DNA from 2 places in the Sporosarcina sp. P25 genome. Region 2 is predicted to be linked to the other one. Evidence: predicted binding sites of a transcription regulator. Region 2 holds the regulator's gene; the other holds the start of a gene.
What was found. Region 2 encodes LexA, which represses DNA repair genes until DNA is damaged. Its sites were predicted from a motif close to CGAACATATGTTCG; they were not measured.
Positions count from the first base shown of each region.

Region 1: uvrB (excinuclease ABC subunit UvrB) is a predicted target of LexA. The motif match lies at 3,821-3,834, and genes of this name have one in related genera.

Region 1 is NZ_PDYV01000008.1:105,142-115,321, reverse strand. Features, by position in the region: partial or broken gene CSV70_RS09120 (HTH-type transcriptional regulator Hpr) at 1-15, opposite strand, end outside; gene CSV70_RS09115 (YtxH domain-containing protein) at 206-562, opposite strand; gene CSV70_RS09110 (HIT family protein) at 756-1,181, opposite strand; gene CSV70_RS09105 (ABC transporter ATP-binding protein) at 1,303-2,049, shown strand; gene CSV70_RS09100 (ABC transporter permease) at 2,033-3,244, shown strand; gene CSV70_RS09095 (IDEAL domain-containing protein) at 3,437-3,694, shown strand; gene uvrB (excinuclease ABC subunit UvrB) at 3,907-5,889, shown strand; gene uvrA (excinuclease ABC subunit UvrA) at 5,897-8,764, shown strand; gene CSV70_RS09080 (DUF4097 family beta strand repeat-containing protein) at 8,845-9,936, shown strand.
Region 2 is NZ_PDYV01000003.1:205,850-216,029, forward strand. Features, by position in the region: gene CSV70_RS04420 (YneF family protein) at 1-230, opposite strand, end outside; gene sirA (sporulation inhibitor of replication protein SirA) at 341-781, opposite strand; gene tkt (transketolase) at 915-2,921, opposite strand; gene CSV70_RS04435 (DUF896 domain-containing protein) at 3,030-3,266, opposite strand; gene CSV70_RS04440 (YneB family resolvase-like protein) at 3,334-3,987, opposite strand; gene yneA (cell division suppressor protein YneA) at 3,984-4,310, opposite strand; gene lexA (transcriptional repressor LexA) at 4,506-5,126, shown strand; gene CSV70_RS04455 (methionine gamma-lyase family protein) at 5,179-6,438, opposite strand; gene hfq (RNA chaperone Hfq) at 6,533-6,757, opposite strand; gene miaA (tRNA (adenosine(37)-N6)-dimethylallyltransferase MiaA) at 6,798-7,730, opposite strand; gene CSV70_RS04470 (alpha/beta fold hydrolase) at 7,714-8,640, opposite strand; gene CSV70_RS04475 (glycerol-3-phosphate dehydrogenase/oxidase) at 8,637-10,180, opposite strand, start outside.

The DNA.
Region 1 (10,180 bases), on a different contig from region 2:
ATGTTGATCGGCCATCGAGACACCTGCTTTCTTTCAGTCATTTTATTTATTATACCAAAAAAACAACAAATAAAAAAGACGGAATAGTAAAATAAATCAGTTTGAGTGTATATGCCCATAGAATACAACTATTTCTGAGCTGTTTTACTATGGGTACGCACTCAAAGATTAGCAAGTGAACAACTGATGCCTAAATGAAAACGCGTTAGCGGGCACCAATTGATTTTTCAAGATCATCCAATGCGGTTTGAATAGCAGAAATTTCTTTCTCTAATCGCTTCTTATTATGTTCGGTCGAGCGTTTCCAGTCCGCTACAGAAACTTTCATTTCTTCAACAGTCTCTGGTACAAGCTCTTTTGCTTCTTTTGTTAGGTCGGTTACAGAATCTTTCAGATCGGCAACTTGCCCTTTGACGTCTTTCAACTTATCCTTCAATTCAAGTGATGCATTTTTGACGCTGTCACGCAGTTCACTTCCCGCTTTTGGTGTAGAATATAGAACAGTTACCGCAGAAGTGACAGCACCTGCCGCCAGACCAATAAAGAATGTGGACGCTTTCATAATAGAGAACACTCCTTTTGTATAGTTATTATTTTATTAAAGCATGTTAGTACGTAGTTGAGCAAGAAAATGAATGAAATATTATACTGTCGAAAGTTTTATTCTAATGGTTTGGAGAAGTGGACAGAAAAGTAGGTCTCATTTCGGGTGATGAAGAAAAACACTATACTCTTCTGCCTACAACTTCCGCGTGTTATTCTTGCAGATGTCTTGAAATATTCGTAGCCAATTCAGATACTACGTCCATTGGGAACTGCTCTACTTTTGTATCGAATTCTACTTTCAGGCCATCTGATTTATCATAGCGTGGAATTAAATGCATATGGAAATGATAGACTGATTGACCTGCGAAAGATCCGTTGTTTTGTAATAAGTTCATCCCGCACGGTTGAAATTCTTCTTTTAGTGCATTAGCGATTTTTGGCGCCACTTTAAATAGATTCGCAGCTTCATCTTCAGTTAATTCATACACATTTTCACGATGTGTTTTTGGAATTAGGAGTACGTGTCCTTTCGTGACAGGCATAATATCCATAAAGGCGATAACGTGATCATCTTCGTAGATTTTTTCTCCTGGAATCGTTCCTTCTACAATCTTGCAGAAAATACATGAGGTCATTTCTACACATCCTTTCATGTTTGGATGTATTGTAGCATATTTTCAGATAGTTAACGAAGGCGGATAAAGCAATTTTACAATTTCTTTGCTAAAATAATAACAGAAGATAGGGGGAAATATAATGGCAATCCTAGAACTAGAACACGTTACGGGTGGTTATACGCGCAAGCCTGTTTTACATGACCTTTCATTTCAGCTAGAAGAGGGGGAACTGGTCGGATTAATCGGTCTAAATGGCGCAGGAAAAAGTACGACAATTAAACATATTATCGGTGTGATGAATCCGCTTGAAGGAATAATCAAAATTGACGGGGCGACGTTTAGTGATAAAGAACATTACCGCCAATCATTCAGTTATATTCCAGAGACACCGGTATTATACGAAGAACTTACATTACAAGAACATTTGGAACTGACTGCGATGGCATATGGACTGGACAAGCAACAATTTGAAATACGTACCGAACAATTACTAAAAGAGTTCCGTATGGAAAAACGTTTAAAGTGGTTTCCGGCTCACTTTTCTAAAGGTATGCGGCAGAAAGTGATGATCATGTGTGCTTTTTTGGTGGAACCGAAATTATATATTATCGATGAGCCATTCGTCGGATTAGATCCGTTGGCGATTCGCGCTTTGCTTGATCAAATCATTGAACGAAAAAATGCGGGTGCTTCTATTTTGATGTCGACTCACGTATTGGCGACGGCTGAGAAGTATTGTGATCGTATTATTTTATTGCACGAAGGGCGAGTACGTGCGAATGGGACGATGGACGACTTGCGCAAAGCGTTCGGACGACCAGATGCAACACTTGATGACTTATATATTGCAATGACTGAGGAAACTGACTATGAACAACATGCATGAAATCTGGGGACAGCGGTTCTTCCATTACATCAATGAACTACAGAAATATATGCGCTATGTATTCACTGGACATTTGGCTATCGTTTTCATGTTCGCCATTGGAGCCGGGGGCTATGCATATAGTGAGTGGTTGAAAGAAGTGCCTGTTTCGTTCCCTTCTGTCTTCATCGTATCCGTAGTTATTGCGCTCTTGTTAATGAAAGCTGCACCGACCACGTTACTAAAGCCGGCAGATATTGTTTTTTTTCTACCATTAGAAAATCAATTGCCGAGCTATATGAGACGCTCGATCACTTGGTCGTCGTTTTCACAACTTCCTTTGCCATTGATTGCTATGGTCATTGCATTGCCATTGTTGAAGGCAACAGAAGTGGGGACGGGCACTGATTATATACTCATTATGTTGATGATCGTTGCCTTTAAAGGCTTGTTTGTAAGGACTGAATACAACGTCCGTATTGCGAATCATGCTTTCGTTTGGCCGGATCGTGTTCTGCGACTGGTTTTCACATTTCTCACGATTCAATTTGCGCTTACATGGAGTACAGTGACAATCTTTATCGGAATTCTTATCGCCATGCTCTATGCGAAGTTTTGGGAAAAACAAGCTACACATTATCCGTTTCCGTATGAGCAGTTTATTGAATTGGAGCAAAATCGTATGATGCGTTTCTATCGATTTGCGAATTACTTTACGGAAGTTCCGCATCTGGTTGGATCAGTGAGTAAGCGTAGCTGGTTAAAGATGGCTATGAAACGTTCTACGTTCATGCGCAAGGATGTACAAAAGTACTTAATCGTCAGGACATTCATTCGTACAGATGATACATTTTGGTTGTGGGTTAGATTAACGGCGTTGGCTGCATTGGGTGCGTTCTTAATACCGTTACCGATTGTATCGTTCATCTTTGTAGGGGCTTTGGCATTTGCGACTGCTGTTCAGTTAATATTGGCACTTGAAGGTGGCGACGAGTTCACTATGGATCAGCTGTATCCTGAAGAACATGAAAAATCTCAAATCAAAGCAGTCCGTTCATTAGTCCGAAAGTTAATTTGGCTACAAGCAATTATTCTATTACTGGCGGCATTACCGTTGTATGGACTAAGTGTCACACCACTCCTAATCGCGGCTATAGCACTCATTATAGGTGAAGCGACGATTCGATTGACCAAAGAGCAAATGAAAGAAATATGACGATACGCAATAGTGAAGTTGTACTTAAGTCAGTAATTTAATTTTTGTCTCCATGTTGGCTGAATATATGTACCTAGTAAATATTTTTCTAACTACATTAAGATAATTCAAAAGTTCGAATAGTTAGATTAATGGTTGCAATTTGTATTCCATTGCATATATAATTACTAAAAGGTATCAGGGGTGAGAGAGATGAATAATAACAACTCATATGCTGAATTTTTGAAAGCGGTAGGTAGTAATAGCACTTCTCTCCAAGCAGAAAAGCTGCTGAACGAAATCTATTGGGATCTGTTTCTACAACACATTCATTGGGAACAAACACAATCGCGAATCATGCTATTGATTGACGATGCGCTAGATCAAAATGACAAAGAAGCATTCGACCTGTATACACAACAATTACTCGACATGTCACAAGAACATGGATATGAACTTAAAACCAACTAATTTAATTTATTCATAGACACTGCTAGGGAAAAATCCTGGCAGTGTTTTTTATTGTATAGAATGTCCTAGCTGTAAGTTTCTTTCCCAAAGTACAAGGGTACAATAAAGTACATAGAGAGTTGGCTTAAAACGTACGTTCGTTATTTCTTTAGAAAAAACAGTAGTTGTGGTAAAATAGAAGGACAGGTGTTTAAGAAGAGGAGTGGAACCATTTGAACGAAACATTTCAATTGCAAGCACCATATACGCCGCAAGGAGATCAGCCAAAAGCGATCAACAGCCTTGTTAACGGCATAAAAGAAGGTAAGAAACATCAAACATTACTTGGTGCAACGGGAACGGGTAAAACATTTACTGTTTCTAATGTACTGACGGAGATCAATAAACCTACACTGGTCATCGCCCACAATAAAACGTTGGCTGGCCAATTATATAGCGAGTTCAAAGAGTTTTTCCCAGATAATGCAGTAGAATACTTTGTCAGCTTCTATGACTTTTATCAACCGGAAGCGTATGTACCGCAAACCGATACTTTCATTGAAAAAGATTCATCGATCAATGATGAAATCGATAAACTTCGCCACTCCGCAACGAGTGCTTTATTCGAACGAAATGATGTATTAATTGTGGCATCCGTTTCGTGTATTTACGGTCTGGGTTCACCAGAAGAATATAATGACATGGTTTTTTCATTGCGCAAGGGAATGGAAATACCGCGTAATCAACTTTTGCGTACGCTAGTGGACATTCAGTACGAACGCAATGATATTAATTTCACACGTGGGACGTTCCGTGTTAGAGGCGATGTAGTCGAAGTCTTCCCGGTGGCACGTGACGAGCGTTGTATACGTCTCGAGTTTTTCGGAGATGAAATTGAACGAATCCGTGAAGTGGATGCCTTAACGGGTGAAGTCATCGGTGATCGTGATCACGTAGCTATTTTCCCTGGATCTCACTTCGTTACACGCGAAGAAAAGCTATTAAAAGCGATTGAGAATATTGAAATAGAATTGGAAGAACAGCTGAAATATTTACGTGATAACGATAAGTTATTGGAAGCGCAACGCTTGGAACAACGGACGCGCTATGATCTAGAAATGATGCGGGAGATGGGCTTCTGTTCCGGTATTGAGAACTATTCTAGGCATTTGACGTTGCGTGAAGCAGGTGCAACTCCTTATACGTTGCTGGATTATTTCCCTGACGACTTTTTGATTGTCGTAGATGAGAGTCACGTATCGTTGCCACAGATTCGCGGTATGTACAATGGAGACCAAGCGCGTAAAAAGGTATTGGTGGAGCATGGTTTCCGCTTGCCGTCCGCATTGGACAACCGTCCATTAATGTTCGAAGAATTTGAAAAGCATATTCGACAGGCGATGTATATTTCAGCTACTCCAGGCCCTTATGAAATTGAGCATACGGACGTGATGGTAGAACAGATTATACGTCCTACAGGATTACTTGATCCAATCATTGAAGTGCGTCCAATTGAAGGACAAATTGATGACTTATTGGATGAAATACATCTTCGAATCGAGCGAAATGAACGTGTCTTGATTACAACTCTCACGAAAAAAATGTCAGAAGATTTGACGGATTATTTAAAAGATATTGGGATTAAAGTGCAGTATCTCCATTCGGACGTCAAGACATTGGAACGGACAGAAATTATTCGTGAGTTGCGTGTCGGAACGTATGACGTACTGATCGGAATCAACTTGCTGCGTGAAGGCATCGACATCCCAGAAGTTTCATTAGTCACGATTTTGGATGCGGATAAAGAAGGATTCTTGCGTTCGGAACGTGCGTTGATCCAGACAATTGGTCGTGCAGCACGTAACTCAGAAGGACGCGTCATTATGTACGCAGATAAAATAACAGATTCTATGAGGAAAGCTATTGATGAAACGGAACGTCGTCGTGAAATTCAGATAGCTTATAATGAAAAACATGGTATAACGCCAACGACAATTGTCAAACCGATACGTGAATTGATTCGTGCCACTCAAGTGGCTGAAGAAACGGAATCGTATTTGCAAAAGGTGACGAACGGCAAGAAGTTATCGAAAGACGAGAAAGGCTTATTGCTAACCAAATTGGAAAAGGAAATGAAAGATGCAGCAAAAGCTTTGGACTTCGAAAGAGCTGCAGAGTTACGCGATACCGTACTAGAACTGAAAGCAGAAAGGTAGAGTCCGCATGAAAAATAAAGAACTTGTAATACAGGGAGCGAGAGCAAACAACCTGAGGGACATTACCGTGAAGATACCGCGCGATAAACTAGTAGTGCTTACGGGTCTATCGGGGTCTGGAAAATCCTCATTGGCTTTTGATACGATCTACGCGGAAGGACAGCGCCGCTATGTGGAATCATTATCCGCATATGCGCGTCAGTTCCTTGGACAAATGGATAAACCAGACGTGGATTCAATAGAAGGACTGTCGCCCGCTATTTCCATTGATCAAAAGACAACGAGTAAAAATCCGCGATCTACTGTAGGAACAGTGACAGAAATCTATGACTACTTGCGTTTATTATATGCGAGAGTTGGGAAACCACATTGTCCGTACCATGGCATTGAAATTTCTACGCAGACGATTCAACAGATGGTGGATCGTGTAGTTCAGTTGCCTGAGCGTACGCGAATTCAAATTTTGGCTCCTATTATTTCAGAACGTAAAGGGACGCACGCTAAATTATTTGAAGATATCAAAAGACAAGGGTATGTGCGTGTTCGGGTCAACGGTGAAACGATTGATTTAGATGATAATATAGAGCTAGATAAAAATAAAAAACATACGATTGAAATCGTCATCGATCGAATTGTCATGAAGGAAGGCGTTGAAACACGTTTAAGTGACTCATTGGAATCTGCCTTGCGATTAGCCGACGGTAATGTTCTGGTCGATGTAATCGGTGAAGAAGAACTGTTTTTCAGTGAACACCACGCGTGTCCTATTTGTGGATTCTCTATTGGCGAACTGGAGCCGCGCATGTTTTCATTCAACAGTCCATTTGGCGCTTGTCCTGAATGTGACGGACTTGGTATGAAACTCGAAGTCGATCCAGACTTAGTCATCCCAAATAGTGACCTAACGCTAAAAGAACACGCTATTGCACCATGGGAGCCAACGAGTTCACAATATTATCCAGAACTTCTTAAGACGATTGCGAAGCACTACAAAATCCCAATGGATGTACCGGTTAGTGAATTAGCTGACTCGGACATTGAAAAACTGATGTTAGGATCGAAAAAAGAAAAGATTCGCTTCCGCTATACAAATGAATTCGGTAATACCCGCGATAGTGATATTTATTTCGAAGGTGTTTTGCGCAACGTTGAACGTCGTTATCATGAGACATCATCAGACTATATCCGCGAGCAGATGGGTAAATATATGACGGAAAAGTCATGTCCTACTTGTACAGGCTACCGCTTAAAGCCTGAATCACTATCGGTATTAGTGAATGGCCAGCATATCGGGAAAATAACAGAACGCTCGATTGTTGAAACAACAAAATTTTTTGAGGAACTAATTCTTTCTGAGAAAGACACGCAAATCGCAGATATGATCCTAAAAGAAATCCAAGAGCGTTTAGGTTTCTTGGTAAACGTCGGTCTTGACTATCTGAATCTATCTCGTTCAGCGGGAACATTATCTGGCGGAGAGGCACAACGAATTCGTTTAGCTACACAAATCGGATCACGTTTGACGGGTGTTCTATATATACTGGATGAACCTTCCATTGGGCTTCACCAGCGTGATAATGACAGATTGATTGGCACGCTCCAAAGTATGCGAGATATCGGAAATACGTTGATTGTCGTAGAACATGATGAAGACACGATGATGGCTGCAGACTATTTAATTGATATCGGTCCTGGCGCTGGTGTAGCAGGAGGAGAAGTGGTAGCTGCAGGTACTCCCGCGAAAGTCATGAAAAACAAGAAATCGCTGACTGGACAATATTTAAGCGGAAAGAAATTCATTCCACTTCCGATTGAACGAAGAGCACGTGATGAGCGAAGTATTATCGTCAAAGGTGCTTCAGAGAACAACTTGAAGCATATTGATGCAGAATTCCCTCTCGGCCAATTTATCGCAGTCACTGGAGTATCCGGTTCAGGTAAGAGTACGTTGGTCAATGATATTTTGCATAAAACTTTGGCTCAGAAATTGAATCGATCCAAACAACGACCTGGAAAATTCGATAGTATCAGTGGTGTGGAACATTTGGAGAAGATTATCGATATCGATCAATCACCAATCGGTCGTACACCACGGTCCAATCCCGCTACGTATACAGGCGTCTTTGACGATATACGCGATGTTTTTGCAATGACGAATGAAGCGAAAGTTCGTGGCTATAAAAAAGGCCGCTTTAGTTTCAATGTCAAGGGTGGACGGTGTGAAGCATGCCGCGGAGATGGAATCATCAAAATCGAAATGCATTTCCTTCCGGATGTATATGTACCGTGCGAAGTATGTCATGGCAAACGATATAACCGGGAAACACTGGAAGTAAAGTATAAAGGAAAGAATATTGCGGATGTATTGGCGATGACAGTGGAATATGCAGTGGTGTTTTTCGAGAATATCCCGAAAATTCATCGTAAATTGCAGACGATTGTTGATGTAGGTTTAGGTTATGTTCAATTAGGTCAACCTGCAACGACATTGTCGGGTGGGGAAGCCCAACGTGTGAAATTGGCTTCCGAATTGCATAAACGTTCCACAGGTAAATCGTTTTATATTTTGGACGAGCCGACAACAGGTTTGCATGTACATGACATTGCTAAGTTACTTGAAGTTCTTCAACGTCTAGTTGATGGGGGGAACACAGTTCTCGTTATTGAACATAACTTAGATGTCATTAAGACAGTCGATTATATAATTGATATCGGTCCGGAAGGCGGAGACAAAGGCGGAGAAATTGTGGCAACGGGGACACCCGAAGCGATAGCAGAAGTCAAAGAGTCCTACACAGGTAAATATTTGAAGACCATCTTAGAAAGAGATCGAAATCGGATGAAAGAACAAATAAAAAAAGTAGTAAAGAAATAGAAAATGAAACTTTTGTTCCGCAGAACCGTATAAATAGATAGCTACTGAAAAGATTGGTCAAAACGAGGAGGAATCAGGAAATGCAAAATGAACGCATACGAATACTAACGATGCTTGAAGAAGGTAAAATCACAGCAGATGAAGCATTGAAGTTACTGGAAGCCATGGGTAAAGAATCTGAAAAAGCAACAGCAGAAGAGAGCTCATCAGCTGATGCTTTCTTCGAAGATATCCGCAAAGAATTCGTCACGGCAGGTGACCGTTTCATGCGATTTATGGATACGGCAGTACACCGCGTGAAAGAATTCGATTTCGAAGCACCATTCAGCAAATCTGTCTCCTTTACACATACTGAAAGTAAATCGGTAGAAGATGTTGAAGAAATCATCATCCATATCGATCATGGTACTGTAGAAGTTCATCCTTCAGACAATGATGAGATCATGGCGAAGTTCTCTGTAAAGCATTTTAATCATGATTCTGAAGAAGGTGCACTTAGCCAGTTCCTTGAAAAGTTATTGTTCGTAAAAGACGGTAATAAGTTGCGCATCGGAAGCGACTTGAAGATGTTACAAGTAAATGTCGATCTATACGTACCGACTTCAACACCGTATAGTAAACTCTCTGTACGTTTGTTGAACGGTGGATGTTCAGTAGAAGGCGTGGATTTTAAAGATCTACGTATTAGAACGGCAAATGGCAAAATTGAATGTGCAGATATCAAATTCGATGAAGCAGAGCTAGAAACCGCAAACGGTCTGGTACGTTTGTTAAAAGTTACTGGCGAAAAGCTAGAAGCCGAAACATTAAATGGTCGAGTTTATGTAGATGGCGCGGTAAATGATGTAGATGCAAAATCTCTAAACGGAAACGTGACATTGACGACGTCATCTGCTGATGCAAGAAGATTAGAAGCCAAGTCTATCAGCGGTACGGTTGAAATTTACTTCCCATCCTCTGTAGGTCTAAAGGGAGAGATTTCATCCAACATGGGTAAGCTAGACTTACAGTTGAAGGACGTATCACGTGTGGAAGAACAGGAACAATTCTTGCACCGTACGATCCGCTTCAGCAAGAATGTTGAGGATGCAATGAAAGAACCGTTGCACGTTACTGGTGAGTCCAAGACGGGAACTGTCATGGTTCGCTATAACACGGTCGATATGGATTGATAGCTTAATGAAACACCTGCATTGCCATTTTTGGCGGTGCAGGTGTTTTTGTGTGTTTGGTTTGCATGTAAAGTGGATAATAGCTCGTGCGCTCATTATATTGGTCTAAGCGCTCTTTGTTCTTGCGTAAGCGCTCTATGAAGACAACTACCCGCTCAATCCTGTTCTGTACTCGCTCATACTTACGCGATATCCGCTCTATCATACCCCATATCCGCTCATTGCCCCTCGTCGAGAAGACAAT
Region 2 (10,180 bases):
TTTTTAGCTGGCTTGTCTTGAACCTTGTTCATTTGAGCCATCATTTGGTTAATTTTCTTTTGTGAAGGTTTTTGTCCCATCTGCATCATCATCATACGTAACATTTGTTCATTAATTGGCGGATTGTCCTTCAAATAATTCATCATATATTTACGTGCTATGAAAAAGCCGAGAGCTACTCCGCCGATCAAAGCGACGACGATCAATAAAATTGCTATCCATAAAGTCATTACTGCCAAACCCCCCTCATAAAAATAGTTCGATTACATACTACCAAGAAGGATTATACAACATAGCAGCAGTGAATAGCAATGACTGTACACAAATTGTGCGGAAGTTTTTACATCATCGAATTTTCTAGTATCATGCGTTCTGAGTGTTTAAGTGGCTTGAGCCACCCACATTCTTCCTGTTCATTCATCACGGCAAAAAAACGATCTGTTGAAGTAGAGAGCGCTACAAATAAATCTAGATCCAACATGCGTGATCCTTGGCAATACACTTGTATACTATGCGTTCCCATTTTGATGAAGACTTCTCCTTTGATTAAGTGTGTCAAACGGTATTCATTATGGTATGAATCCAGTTCATCAAAACTTTTTGCCAAGTTATTCTGAATGATATGATCCAGTTCTCTTTGATTTAATTGATCACATAAATATTCAATTTCTTGATAGTTCGTAGAAGGACCTACTGTTAGTAGCTCAAATAATAAACGTTCACGACCCATTATGAAGGATTGATACGCTGACTTAATCTTAAAAATTTCATACTTCCTCATAACGAACACCTCCTACTGTCTATCATAGAACTTGTCCTCAGTAAATCGTGTCAGTTTGCGGAAAACTTCCTCACTATTATTGTCGTAAAGCTGCGCAAAAAACGCACGACTCTAGGAGCCGTGCGCTGGGTATTTAGTTATTTACTAGATTTTTCATTTCATGCACAACATTTTCAACCGTAAAGCCATACTTTTCAATGACTAAGTCGCCTGGCGCACTTGCACCGAATGTATCGATTGCCATGACAGTTCCTTCATCGCCCGAGTATTTATGCCACCCAAGAGAAGCTCCCATCTCAATCGCCACTCTCTTCTTGATATTCTTTGGAAGAACAGAATCTTTATACACTTGGTCTTGCTTCTCAAATAGATCCCATGAAGGCATGGAGACGACACTGACGTCGATGTCTTGCTCTTTAAGAGCTTTCTGTGCTTCAACCGCAAGACTTACTTCCGAGCCACTTGCAAGCAATAAACCATCCGCTTGCTCTTTAGTAGCAGGTGATATAACATACGCACCTTTTGAGACATTTTCCATCGCAAGTTCTTGTGAATTAGGCAATACTTCAAGGTTTTGTCTAGACAATACTAAGACAGTTGGTGTGTTTTTTGAAGTGGCAGCTATATGCCATGCTGCAGATGTTTCGTTTCCATCGGCTGGACGGATGATAGACAATCCAGGCATTGCACGTAATGAAGCCAATTGCTCAACAGGTTCATGAGTAGGTCCATCTTCACCGACCGCTACGCTGTCATGTGTGAAGACATAAGTAACAGGTAAGCCCATTAATGCTGACAGACGAATAGCAGGACGTACATAGTCGCTAAACACGAAGAATGTTCCGCCAAATACTTTCACTCCGCCGTGAAGAGTCATGCCGTTTAAAGCAGTCCCCATCGCGAATTCACGAACACCAAACCATATATTACGGCCTGCATAGTTGTCTACAGTAAAATCACCGGCATGTTTGATCGTCGTCTTGTTCGAACCTGCAAGGTCTGCACTCCCACCGAATAAAGCTGGAACTGCTTTAGCTAATGCATTAATTGAATCACCTGATGCTGAACGTGTCGCTACAGAAGCACCCGCTTCATAAACTGGCATTTGTTCTTTTAAATCAGTTGGAAGTTCATTTGCAATCGCTTGTTTAAACTGTGCTGCCAATTCTTTGTGCTCGTTTTCATAGCTTGCGAATAAATCATTCCATTGTTGCTCTGATTGAACACCTAGTTGGTCCGTTGCGGAATTAAATCGATCATAGACTTCTTCTGGAACGTAGAAGTCCTCTTCGAATGTCCACTTGTAATACTCTTTCGTAAGTGCCATTTCATCTTCACCTAATGGCGCACCGTGTGCATCTGCTTTACCAGATTTGTTTGGTGAACCATAGCCGATCACAGTTTTCACTTCAATGATTGTTGGCCCACCTGTATTACCTTTTGCTTTTTCGATTGCATCAGAAACAGCTTTTGTATCATTGCCGTCTTCCACTCGTGCGTAATTCCAGCCATATGATTCAAAACGCTTTCTAATATTTTCGGAGAATGACATATCCAAATCGCCATCTAGAGAAATGTCGTTGCTGTCATATAGTACGATCAGTTTGTTTAATTGAAGATGGCCTGCCATGGAGATTGCTTCTGCCGCTACACCTTCCATCAAATCACCATCTCCACAAAGTGCATATGTGTAGTGGTCGACAATATCGAAACCTGGCTTGTTATACGTTGCCGCTAAATGTTTTTCAGCCATTGCCATACCTACAGACATACCAATTCCTTGACCAAGTGGTCCAGTCGTTGCTTCCACTCCTACTGTATGTCCATATTCCGGATGTCCAGGTGTCTTTGAATCCCATTGTCTGAAACTTTTCAAGTCATCAATAGTTAAACCATAGCCACTTAAATGTAATAAGCTGTAGAGTAACATCGAGCCGTGTCCTGCTGAAAGTACAAAACGATCACGATTGAACCATTGTGGGTTTGATGGATTGTGGTGTAAATGTTGCGTCCATAGTGTATAAGCCATCGGCGCTGCGCCCATCGGTAATCCTGGGTGACCAGAATTTGCTTTTTCAATCGCATCGATTGATAATGTTCGGATTGTCGTTATTGCCAGTTGATCGATTTTTTCGGTCATGCTGTACATCCTTTCCATCCTGCCTCATATGAGTGTTTTATAGTACATATTCCTTCTATAGTGTAGTCAATTCCACAATTAATTACAATGTTAATCCTTTACCTATCATCAATTTAGTGGTTTTAAATTGGCTCTAGCTTGTTTGACCTTTTCAGGTGTTACGTCATTTCCTTCTGGGTCCACTACTTTGACAGATTCGATAGTTTCACGCATACTTGAACGGAATGTTTCCAAGTATTCCTTTCTAAGCCGCGTCTGTTCTTTTGCTTCCTCAATCGATAATCCTGTTGTTTTCTTTTTATTTGCCAATTCATTTATGCGTTTTATTTTCTTTTCTGAGAGCACCTTTAAAAACCTCCATAAGTTAGTCGTTTAATAAAATGTAAACAACCTGGAGGAAAAGTGCAACCTATTAGCGTTCCAGAGCTAAAAACTCTTTATATCTTCTATGAACCGTCGCCTTACTGACAGCATGACCTAATCCATTTAATACATTTGCAATTTCTTCATACGTGAGACCTTTGTTACGGAGTGAGACAATTTCTTCTATCGGAAGCTCAAGTCTTTCACGCCCCAATGCTTGGTCAATATTTCGCAGATTCTTCGATGGATCATAGCCTTTGTCAACAGCACGCTTCATCCCTCTACGTATTTTCGCATTATGTAGTTTGCGTTGATATTCTTCCACGATTGCAAGAATTTCTAATAACATTGAATCCATTTCATTCAGTTCTATCGTACCGTTTGAATGATTGGTAATCACAGTCGTCTCACTTTTAGCGATTACATGCAATATTGCGACTCTTGCATTACCTCGTCCTAATCGTGTTTCGTCTTGAATAAATACCGCATCCACTGAACCGTCTTGAATTCGATCCAACATCGATAGAAGACCTTCACGATCCATGTCGTATCCACTCTGCCGATCTGTATAGATTCCAACGCAATCATATGATAACTCAGTAGCTAATTTTTCAAGTTCTTCTTGCTGCCTTACAATAGATTGTTCTTGTGTTTCTTTTTCCGTACTCACTCGGCAGTATATTACACATCTCTTTTCAATCATTTAGTTCCCACTCCTATTTCAGCTACTCGAATATCTGTTTGTTTATTAATTTTAACAGGCACCCGCAGTAATTCACCTGAAACGATTTGATCCGTAGGTAATTCATTTAAAGAACGTACCTGTTCGATCCAGTGGGTGGTCGGTATATCTTGTGAGTAATTAGAAGCCAACTGCCACAGTGTATCCCCTTCATTAACAACGATTTCCATATAGAGATCTTCCTCAGCCATTTTATCGAATTGAACCCAAGCAAATGATACACAAACTGCTAATAATACTGCAAAATAATAATTATTTTTAATAAATTCTTTAATAGACTCCATTATAATTCCTCCTCTAATTTTCGCTTTTAGAATACACGTTCGGAATACTTGTTCTTAATTATAAGAGAACATATGATTCTATGTCAAGTAAAATTAGAACCTTTGTTTGATTAGTAATCGAACACATGTTATACTATATTCAAAATAGTGGTTCAGTATTCCATTGCTCGCAAACTAGTAGAAGAGGTGAATCTGTTGAAGAAAATATCAAAGAGACAAGAAGAAATACTTGCGTTTATAAAAGATGAAGTGCGTTTAAAAGGGTACCCCCCTTCCGTTCGCGAAATTGGAGAAGCTGTCGGTCTAGCTTCAAGTTCTACGGTCCACGGTCACTTATCACGACTCGAAAGTAAAGGCTTCATACGTAGGGACCCGACAAAACCACGCGCCATTGAAATTTTGGATCCTGAAGGACTGGACGAGTTAAAAAGTGGCGTTATGCATGTACCGTTAATTGGTAAAGTTACAGCAGGGAATCCAATTACAACGATTGAAAATATTGAAGAGTACTTCCCATTGCCGGATACATTCGGTTCATCAGAAGAGGAAATCTTCATGTTGGAGATTGTAGGGGATAGCATGATCGAAGCCGGCATTTTAAACGGAGACCGCGTGATTGTCAGACAAACGCACTCCGCAAGTAATGGTGAAATTGTCGTAGCTATGACAGAAGAAGATGAAGCAACAGTCAAACGTTTCTTTAAAGAGAAAGACTATTTCCGACTCCAACCAGAAAACTCATCCATGGAGCCAATCATTGTAGATCAAGTTTCTATTTTAGGAAAAGTGATTGGTGTATTCCGTATGATTCATTAATAAAGAAAAAAGTGTATCGAAAACCACATGAGGTTTTGATACACTTTTTTCTTTATACCAATTTCTTTTCAAGTAACTGTTCCATAGAATCTAGTACAGCTGATTTTACATGCTCATAAGTCAATCCGCCTTGAATATATGCTGTGTATGGCGGTCTGATCGGGCCGTCAGCTGTCAATTCGATACTGGAGCCTTGAATAAACGTTCCCGCAGCCATGATGACGTCATCAGCATAACCCGGCATATAGGATGGTTCCGGTGCATATTGGGCATTGATTGGTGAATTTTGCTGAATCATTTGGCAGAATGCAATCATTTGTTCCGCATTCCTAAAATTCACTGATTGAATTAAATCCGTTCGAAGCTCACTGTAATGCGGTGTCGTATTCATACCGAAGCTACCGAAAAATGCTGATGTGAATAACGCGCCTTTAACCGCCTGACTAACTACGTGTGGTGCCAAGAAGAAACCTTGATACATCTCTAGTAACGTATCGAGAGAAGCTCCTGCTTCGGCTCCAAGACCTGGAGATGTCATACGATATGCACATTTCTCAACCAAGTCTTTCTTACCCGCTATGTAACCACCTGTTCTGGCAAGTCCGCCACCTGGATTTTTAATAAGTGAGCCTGCCATAAGATCTGCCCCAACTTCAACGGGCTCTTTCATTTCAACGAATTCTCCATAGCAATTATCTACAAAGATTACAACATCCTCTTTCATGTTGCGGACTTCCTTTATAATCGCTTCAATTTCATGGATTCTGAATGAGGGATTGCTTGAATAGCCTTTAGAACGTTGAATCGCTACGATTTTCGTCTTCGATGAGATTGTTTTTTTTACTTTCTCATAATCAACGGAACCATTTTCTTTCAAATCAACATGCTGGTACGAAATTTGAAAATCTTCTAGTGAACCAGTATCTTTCCCTTTGCCCGAAATGATAGACTCCAACGTATCGTATGGTTTACCTGTAATATATAGAAGTTCATCACCTGGGCGCAATATTCCAAACAAGCTAATTGTAATTGCATGCGTTCCGGAAATGATTTGATTTCTTACAAGACAGTCTTCCGCTCCGAATACGTCCGAATATACTTGTTCCAATACATCACGACCACTGTCGTCATAGCCATAACCTGTTGATCCCGATAAATGAAAGTCACTTACTTGATTTTTTTTGAATGCTTGTAAGACTTTTCTTTGGTTAAAAAATGCAACTTCTTCTACCGTCTTCACATACGGCGCGATGAGTTCTTCCGCTTCTTTTGATTTAGTTAGTAATTCTTCATTAATGGGTGCAATTTGCATGTGTAGTACCTCATTTCATTTTGTCATATTCTATTTTACCAGATGAAGTCTATATACTAAAAGAAAGACAACAAAAAAACAGGCAAGCGCCTGTTTATAGTTCATCTTTTAAAATAACTGGTTTTGCAGGAGAATACGTGGAAATCGCGTGCTTATAAATTAGTTGTTGCTTGCCATCCGTTTCCAGCAGCACCGTATAATTATCATACGACTTAATTAGACCCTTTAACTGAAAACCATTTAATAAAAAAATCGTAACAAATGTGTTATTCTTCCGTAAAGAATTTAAAAACGTATCTTGCATATTTCCTTGTGTCATTCAATTGCCTCCTTGTCACTGTTATTTAGTTATTCCATACTCACTTCTTAAAACCCTTTATTATCTTACAGGTTGTTTGAAATATTTCTTCCGCTGGCTGATTAGCATCAACCCACTGGACAGGCAATTTATTACGGAAATATGTTAGCTGCCTTTTTGCGTAATTGCGTGTATTTTTCTTTACCGCTTCTATTGCTTGCTCTTTTGTTAATTGGCCGTCAAAATAGGAAATCAGTTCTTTATAACCTATCGCTTGTACTGATTGAGTTTGGCGAATTCCTTTATTCCACAGTTGCTGTACTTCATTAAATAATCCCGCTTGAACCATTTGTTCTACACGCAGATCGATTCGTTCATACAGTAATTGTCGTGGGAGATCTAATCCAATAATTAAAGAATGATACATGGGTTGATTTCCTTGCTGTTGTTCATGATCTTGTTTTGTTTGACCCGTCACTTCAAGGATTTCTAACGCACGTACTAGCCTTCTATGGTTATTTGGATGTATTTTTTCTGAACTTTTCAGATCCAATTCTGCAAGTCTTGCATGCAATACATCTGCACCTTCAGATTCAAGTTCTCGTTCTAAACGCGCTCGCACTTCAGGATCAGCTGCTTGTTCTGTAAATCGATAATCAAACAAAACAGACTGCACATACATTCCGCTACCACCGACAAGTATGGGTAGTTTTCCGCGAGATTGAATATCTGCTATCCATTGTCTGACGGCTAGTTGATATTCTGCTACGGAAAACGATTCCGTTGGTTCTTTCACATCAAAGAAATGATGTGGGATTCCTTGCATTTCAGAATGATGTATCTTTGCTGTGCCGATATCCAATTCTTTGTATACTTGCATGGCATCTCCATTAATGATTTCCCCATCAAACAAATTTGCAAGCGCTACACTAAGCGCTGTCTTACCTGAAGCAGTTGGCCCTACTATTGCTAGTACATCAACGGGTAGATTCATGTCGTCTCATCCATTCTACGATAGTCGTATACACATGTTTATAGTTGGTTTCCTGAAGCATCTCATGTCTTCCGCCTTCATAGAGCTGAACAGTCACTTGCTGTTGATTGGCTTTATCGAATTGTTTGGCTACTTTCCAAACTCCTTTAGCACGGTCTCCTACTAAATCATCTGTACCTGAGAGTAATAAAATCGGTAGTTCATTTGGAATATTCAACAAGAATTCAGGCGCTTCCAAAGAATTTAATCCTTCTAACAACACGCGGAACATTTGAGCAGTAGGCACGAAGCCGCATGCCTCATCTACTTCATAATCAGTTACACTATCTACATCGCGTGATAACCATGCAAATTCCCCTTCATTAGGAAATTGTTTTGAATAATTACCAAAGACCAGACCATTCAAAAACTCATCCGGTTGCTCTTTAGGGAACTTCTCTTCTCTATACGCAGCCAATGCAATCGCAGCATGTGCAATGAGCTCAGAATTGGTTCCAGTACCTAATAAGATCACTTGATTTATTGTTGAACCGTATAGCTGGATATAGCGCCTTGCAACGAACGAACCCATACTATGTCCAAGGAGTACTAACGGAAGTTCAGGATATTGCAGTTGATAGGATTGATTCACTTCAAATGCATCGTCTACCAATTGGTCGAATGTAGCAGAGTCACTCAGATAGCCGTAGACATAGCCGTTTTCTATGGCTGTCTTTCCGTGGCCTCTTTGGTCATGCAACGTCACGACATACCCTTGTGACAGCAAGTACTGTGCAAATCGTTCATAGCGACGGCTATGTTCAGCCAATCCGTGAATGATATGTACACGAGCTATTGGCTTGGTCTTAGGTGTATAACTCGTACTGTACACTTTAGTACCATCACGCATCTTTATCCACTGGTCTGTCATGAACCTGCACTTCCTTTCGCTTCAGCAATCGCATTTTTTAAATCGTTTTCATAAATGGTTTTCTGGCTGTCGGTATAATGCAGTAACTTTGCCATATAGTTTGTTACTTGTGTCGCTAATAATTCCACAACATCGATTTGGAAATATAAATCCCCTTTTCTCCGGATAAAGAAATCACTTGGCGATGTGGCCATTTCACAATGAATACTATATAAAATCTCTGCACGTAAACTTATTGGCAAACTATTCTCTTCTGCTGAAATCGCATGGGCGAATCGGAACACTTGATCACTATTTCTTCCATAAAAGGAAGCAAGTCGTGCTCCTTGCTGTGAAGTTAAGCCGAACTGTGGAGCTCTTTTAGCCTGCAGACCAATAAATTGTTTTAAAGCTTCATCGTCTATGAAATCACTTCCAGAGACGGGCATATTCTTAGTTTCACATCGCTTGATAGAAGGCTTTTCTAACTGTTCATCAATTCGATCCACCACGACTTCCGCCATCTGCCGGTAGCCTGTTAACTTTCCTCCTGCAATCGTTAACAATCCAGGGACTGTTTCCCACACTTCATCTCTTCGTGAGATTTCAGAAGCAGCTTTGCCCTCTTGTGCGATCAATGGACGGATTCCAGCCCATGTAGATTCCACATGTTGACGTTGCAGATGAATGCTTGGAAAGATCTCATGAACCGCATCGATGATATAGTGTATATCATCTTCTGTCGCGATAGGATGCTGTTTATCATCCGTATAAAATGTATCAGTCGTGCCAATATACGTTTTATTATCTCGTGGAATAGCAAATAACATTCGACCATCTGAATTATCAAAATATACTGCTTGCTGCAATGGAAAGATAGATTGATCTACTACAATATGAGTACCTTTTGTAATATGCAATTGTTTTTTATTTTTGGTGGTGACTTTCTTCTGCAACTCGTCAACCCATGGACCTGATGCGTTGATCACCATAGAAGCCCCTACGGAGAACCTTTCGCCGGTTAGTTGATCACTTAAGACCACACCCACGACACGATCTTTCTCAAAGTTGAATTGTTCGCATTTCATATAGTTTAGGCAAAGGGCACCTTTTTCTGCTGCTTTCTTTAGTACCTCAATCGTTAAACGTGCATCATCAGTCTGATACTCCACATAATGCCCGCCTCCTTTTAACCGATCCTTTTTCAGTAATGGTTCAAGTTCAGCCGTTTCTTCTTTTGTCAGCATTTCACGTCTTTCTGATCGCTTTACACCTGCCAGTAAATCGTAAATGAGAAGTCCTGTAGAAGTGGAGTACTTGCCATACGTTCCTTTTTGATAGATCGGCAACAGCATCGGTCTGGACTTCGTGATATTACGGGAATTACGGAAGACAATTTCCCGTTCTTTTCCCGTTTCTGCCACTATTTTCACTTCCAGTTGTTTCAAATAACGCAAACCACCATGTATCAGCTTTGTTGAACGGCTAGATGTGCCCGCTGCAAAATCCTGCATATCGACAAGGGCAACCGAAAATCCTCTCATAGCTGCATCCAATGCGA